DNA from 2 places in the Moraxella sp. CTOTU46711 genome. Region 2 is predicted to be linked to the other one. Evidence: predicted binding sites of a transcription regulator. Region 2 holds the regulator's gene; the other holds the start of a gene.

What was found. The regulator PhoB, encoded in region 2, activates phosphate uptake and scavenging genes when phosphate is short. The targets are predictions, from matches to a motif close to TGTCATNAANCTGTCATAA.
Region 1: the regulator PhoB is predicted to act here: its motif matches at 1,273-1,291, upstream of pstS (phosphate ABC transporter substrate-binding protein PstS).

Annotation. Positions count from the first base shown of each region.
Region 1 is NZ_DALYMP010000002.1:58,568-61,774, forward strand. Features, by position in the region: gene RTJ53_RS04120 (TolC family protein) at 1-36, shown strand, start outside; gene pstS (phosphate ABC transporter substrate-binding protein PstS) at 117-1,121, opposite strand; gene phoU (phosphate signaling complex protein PhoU) at 1,469-2,239, shown strand; gene RTJ53_RS04135 (phosphoglycolate phosphatase) at 2,379-3,113, shown strand; gene RTJ53_RS04140 (DUF4385 domain-containing protein) at 3,100-3,207, shown strand, end outside.
Region 2 is NZ_DALYMP010000002.1:315,575-318,781, forward strand. Features, by position in the region: gene phoR (phosphate regulon sensor histidine kinase PhoR) at 1-1,276, opposite strand, end outside; gene phoB (phosphate regulon transcriptional regulator PhoB) at 1,367-2,065, opposite strand; gene dtd (D-aminoacyl-tRNA deacylase) at 2,256-2,708, opposite strand; gene asd (archaetidylserine decarboxylase) at 2,860-3,207, shown strand, end outside.

The DNA of each region.
Region 1 (3,207 bases), 260 kb from region 2:
GAGACGGTCAAAGTGCTAGATAATCAGCTGATATGATGCTTTTTTTGGCAAAATTTTAAGCTAAAAAACCCCGCCAATTGGCAGGGTTAATTTGCGTAGTAAGCTGACGCAAATAACTATTTAACTTTCGTCCATTCTTTACGAACCGCAGCTTTAGTACCGGCAGGTAGAGGAACGTAGTCGAGTGCAGTTGCTTGTGCATTGCCGTTAGTAAATGCCCAGTCAAAGAATTTAAGCGCTTCTTTGGCTTTTGCACCGCCCGTACGGGGTACAAGGATGAACGTCGCTGCAGAGATTGGCCATGCGTTTGCTGCTGGCATGTTAGTGATAGTCACTGCAAAACCAGGATATTGTGCCCAGTTAATGTTTGATGCTGCTGCAAACGTTGAATCATCTGGTAGTACAAATTTACCGGCGCGGTTTTGAAGTTGGGTATAAGCTAAACGGTTTTGTTTTGCGTAAGCGTATTCAACATAACCGATGGAGTTTGCAACACGTTGTACGTTGCTTGATACGCCTTCGTTACCTTTACCACCCACGCTTGCTGAAGCATTGGGCCATTTAACGGTTTTGTCCGCGCCTACTTTTGATTTCCAATCGCTTGATACTTGGCTTAGGTAGTTAGTAAATACGAAAGTGGTACCTGAACCGTCTGAGCGGTTAACGGTGGTAATCTTAGCGGCAGGTAGGGCAACGCCTGGGTTTAATGCTTGGATACGTGCATCGTTCCAAGTAGTGATTTTGCCCATATAGATGTCAGCAAGGACGGCGCCCGATAGTTTTAATTGACCGGGTTTGACGCCAGCGATGTTGACTACAGGTACGATACCGCCAATGACTGCGGGGAATTGGATTAAGCCGCTGGCATTTAGCTCTGCTGGGCTCATGGGCGCATCAGTGGCACCAAAATCAACCGTTTTTGCTTGGATTTGTTTGATACCCCCTGAAGAGCCGATACCTTGATAGTTTACTTGGTTGCCTGTTGCTTTTTGATAATCGCTTGCCCATTTTGAGTAAACAGGCTGTGGGAAGGTTGCACCCGCACCTGTGATGTTGACAGCATTGGCTTGTACGCCTACAGCAGCGAATGCCACACTGACGATTAAATGTGATAGTTTCATAATAATTCCTTGATGGACAAATAAGATGATTGTCAGGGAAGATGGGAAATTAGCTTAGGGTGTCGCCAACCAATATGTCGCGTTTTAAATCATCCAAAGCTGAAAAATTGTTGCCATATTAATGTAACAAAATGTCAAATCTGTTACGGTTATGTTAAAGTTTGATGACATTGAAATCTTTGTTAGGTCTTTTGTTCGGTTTATATGATGCAATATCAGCAGATAGGCTCGGTATTTTTCATCATTTTGTCGTAATTTTTAGTTATAGTTAGCTTTTCTTTAACGGCTTTTTTAATAAAAATTTTGCACAGTCCATGAGTCACAATCCATGAGTTAGGAAGGGAAATATGAATTTAATTGGTGAGCATTTATCAAAAAGTTATGACCAAGATTTACAAAACTTGGTCAATTTGTTTTTAAAAATGGGTGGCATGGCAGAAGCTAATCTCACCAAAGCAATTGAATCTTTGGTAAAAAGTGATGTGGCGCTTGCCGAAGATGTCATTGATGGTGACAAAGAAATCAACTTTACTGAGCAGCAGCTTGATGATTTGGTGGTCAAAGTATTGGCACGTCGTCAACCTGCTGCTACCGACTTACGCCTAATCATGGCAGTGAGCAAATGTGGCGCTGACATTGAGCGTATTGGTGATGAAGCCAAAAAAATCGCCAAGATGGCGCGCCGTGCCACCCGTGAAGGTCAATCACCGATTGGGTATCATGAAGCGCATCAAATGGGTAATTTTGTGCAGATGATGCTAAAAAATGCGCTAGAAGCTTTTGCTAAGTTTGATGCAACAGGCGCTTACCAAGTAATAGAGCAGGATAATGAAATTGATGCGATGTATAAATCCGCGTCACGTGCGATGATGACCTACATCATGGAAGATGGTCGCTATGTAGCAAAAGTCATTGATATTTTATGGGTGCTGCGTTCGATAGAGCGTATTGGTGCGCATGCGCGTAATATCGCTGAGCAATTGATTTTTTGTATTACTGGTGAAGATGTGCGTTATCAAAAACTGGGCGTCAAAAAGGACAGCGCGCTGAATCCCTCGGCTAGCCATGAAATCGCCGATGCCTCACTAGATTATCAACCGAGCAATGGCGAAAACTAACATTTTTTAGTCAAACCTGCTATTAGCCGGAATTGGTTGTCAGGGTTAGGTTATTTTAATGGACGGTTGCATGGTATTTTTAGGTGATTCTGCTACACTGTAGCCTATCAACTTTGGTGAAAAAACGATAGGAAACACCATGTCTAGGGAATCACTTAACACCCCAATCGCCACACCCCGTGGGGAAAATATCACTCAAAAATCATTACTTATTTTTGACTTGGACGGTACGTTGATTGATAGCGTGCCAGATTTGGCGGATGCCGTCAATGCGATGCTAACCACGCTTGGCAAAGCCAACTTTAACGAAGATGTCATCCGCAACTGGGTCGGCAATGGTGGCAAAGTACTGGTGCAACGTGCCTTATCAGGCTCACAAACCATTGACCCCAATCTCACTGAAAACGATACCAATCAGGCGCTTGCCCTCTTTTTTGACTACTACCATCAAAACACCTGTGTCAGAACCCAGCCCTACGCAGGGGTGAGCGAAGGGTTGCGTGAGCTTAAAGAGCAAGGCTATACCCTCGCAATTGCCACCAATAAACCCATTGATTTTGTTCCGGCGATTGTCGAAAAATTGGGTTGGCAAGCTCTTTTTGCTTATATTTTGGGTGGCGATAGCTTGCCTGCCAAAAAACCTGACCCGATGCCACTATTTCACGTCTGTGACAAACTGGGCTTTAGCATCGCTCAAAGCTATATGATTGGTGATTCCAAAAATGATATTTTGGCAGGGCAAAATGCGGGCATGGATACGCTTGGGTTATCGTATGGCTATAACTATGGGCAGGATATTCGTGACTATCATCCGACCCAAACCTTTGATGACTTTGCCACGCTGACTGAGTTTTTGAGTCATGCACGAATTTAACTATCATCTCAACTTTGACACGCTGAATTTTCGCGAGCATCCAGCGTTGTATCGGGTGGGGCGCGGTGAGCAAGGGGTATTATTGGTAGAGCCG
Region 2 (3,207 bases):
GGGTTGGAATACTGGCAGATTTTGGAAAGGTCACCGTGAAGGTTGAGCCTTTGCCAACTTTGGATATGATATCAAGGGTGGCATGGTGCTGATACAAGACATGCTTGACAATTGCTAGCCCCAAACCCGTTCCCCCTGTGTCACGGCTTCGACCCGTGTCCACGCGGTAAAAACGCTCGGTTAAGCGCTGAATATGGCGCTGCTCGATACCAATGCCATTGTCGGTCACGCTAAAACATACCCCCGCGTCATACTCATGCCAGCTAATACTAATCTCACCACCTTTGGGGGTGTATTTCATGGCATTGGTAATCAGGTTACTGAGCGCACTTCGCAGATAATCTTCATAACCCAAAATATGTAACGTGCTGTCGATATGCAAATGAATCATATGGTCGTATGACTTGTTGTACATCTGCGCATCGTCAAACAATTGCATCAGCATTTTGGGAATATCAATATCTTTGGGCTCAGTGGGCTTTTCATCGTTCTCTAGCCGAGATAGTAACAGTAAGTCATTGATGATATTATTCATGCGCTGACTTTGCTGCATCATCTGAGTAAACGCGCGAGCAATACGCGGATCTAAATCAGGCTGTTCACTCAAAGTCTCCACATACCCCATGATGACGGTAAGCGGCGTGCGAAGCTCATGCGAAACATTTGCCACAAAGTCTTTTCGCATCTGTTCTAAGTGCTGAAAACGGGTGACATCATAAATCAGCAGTAATTTTTCTTGCCCAAATTTGGTAATCTTGCACTGCACATAGCGCTCGATATTAGACGGGCTATGGATACGTACACCATCTGGATAGTCTTCAATGTGGTGATAATATTGATGAAAAAGCGGGTTGCGAATAATGGTCAACACATTACGACCTTGGTCGGGCGCTTTAAAATGAAAAAGCCGCTCAGCAGAGTTGTTCCACCATTCGATACAGTCGTTTTTATCAATCAGTATAATCGAGTCTTGCAATGCGCTCAGCGAGTCGCGCACTTTTTGCACCAGCGAAACGGTTTGCTGATGCGCCAATTTCTCTTGGCGATTGACTTGGTAGATATTGCTGGCGATGACATTAAGGTTGGGCTCAAATGCAGGCGGCGGCTCATCGGGGTTTTTGTTATACCACGCTTTAAAGCGTTGTATCGACCATAAAAAATATAGCTGATACAGGCAAAGCCCTATCGCCAGTCCCCAACCCCAAAACCCTAATAGCCCGCCAATCAACAGCCCGGCAACCCCAGCTGTCACGACGGGTGAAATGCTCGCCCACATATTAATTTTTCTAGCATCCATTGAAAAAGCTTACTATAGCGAAGTTGGGATAAGTTGGCAAAAATTTCAATGCGATTAATCAGGCTATTGTTAGTCGATTTTATTAGAAAAACGATAGCCTGTGCCACGTACAGTTTGGATGTAGTCCGCAAACCCAAATGGCTCAAGCACTTTACGCAGGCGGCGGATATGCACGTCAATGGTACGATCTTCGACATACACATTGCCACCCCACACTTGATCAAGCAGCTGGGTGCGGGTATAAGCCCGCTCGGGATGACTCATAAAGAAAGCAAGTAGCCGATATTCTGTTGGTCCGATATCCACCGCTTTGTTATTGGCACTCACGCGCTGACTGGCAGGGTCTAGCGACAAGCCGCCTACGTCAATGGGTTTTTCGCCTGACAATGCGCTACTACGGCGTAATACCGCTTTGATACGGGAAACCAATTCACGGGTGGAAAACGGCTTGGTGATATAGTCATCTGCCCCTGCATCAAGTCCTTGAACTTTGTTGTCTTCTTCACCTTTGGCAGTGAGCATGATGATAGGAATTTCAGAGAGCATTTCATCTTTTTTCAGGCGGCGGCATAAATCAATGCCTGATAGCCCATTGGGTAACATCCAGTCTAATAAGATGAGGTTGGGACGATGATCGACCGCCAAATGATGGGCTTGAGAGACTTCTGAGGCTTGCAAACAATCAAATCCTGCCATCTCTAGTGTGGTCACGATCATTTCTCGAATGGCAGGCTCATCTTCCACCACCAAAATAGTTTCATTTTTCATAAATTTCTCAAGCGATAAAAATAGGCAACTGTTTGTCAAAATAATTTTATGACAACAATATTACAATGCCCATATTACAACTTCAGAATATGACAAAAAAATGACAACGATAAGTTTTTATGGCTTTTATTTGTGGTGTTGTAAGAAATTCGGCGTTTCACTCAATTTTTGATACTTAACACAGGTCGCATCACAGTTCAAAAATAAAATTTATCGGACCATCATTGCAACTGCTGACTTGCATATCTGCGCCAAATTCGCCTGTTTGCACGGCTGCATATTGCATCTTGGCATACGCTACTATCTGCGCAAACAAAGCTTTGGCAGTGTCGGGCGCCATCGCAGGCTTAAAATCAGGACGTCTACCCGATTGGGTATTGGCAAGGAGGGTAAACTGCGACACTAACAGTAACCCGCCATTGACTTGTTGCACGTTTTTATCCATTTTGCCTAGCTCATTTTCAAATACGCGATAGGTAAGGATTTTATCAATCATTTTTTGCCCCATCGCGAGCGTATCATCATGCCCAAGTCCAAGATAGACAAGTACGCCGTGTGCAATCTCGCCGACGATTTGTTGTGGGTGAGGCGCTTGGTTAACTGCGACTTTGGCAAATTTCACCCGTTGTAGTACTGCTTTCATGATTTTTCCTATCCGTTGGTTTGAGCGTAAGCGGCTTAATTTAAAAGCTAGCTTGTCGCTTAACTCGTAGCCCAGTGTTTAATATACCGTGATTCTAAGGGGGATTTTGATTATAATAAGCCAACTTTAAAATGCCAATCTCGAGTAACTTATGACCTTGTTTACGACGTTACAATCGCTTGTCCCACAACAAAAAATCAGTGAAATCGCAGGTCGTCTTGCCCAAAGCCGTCATCCGATGGTGAAAAAAACCTTTATTCGTACCTTTGCTTCGGTGTATGGCATCAAGCTAGAGGAATATGCGCGCTGTAGTTTTTCTCAGTATGACAGTTTTAATGATTTTTTTACCCGTGAGCTCAAAGATGGCGCGCGCAAGATTGATGATGACCCAGATGCGCTGATCTGTCCTGCAGATGGCATGATATCGCAATTGGGGCAAATCGATAAAGACCAAATCCTGCAAGCCAAAGGCAAATCGTATGAAGTTGGGCAATTGCTC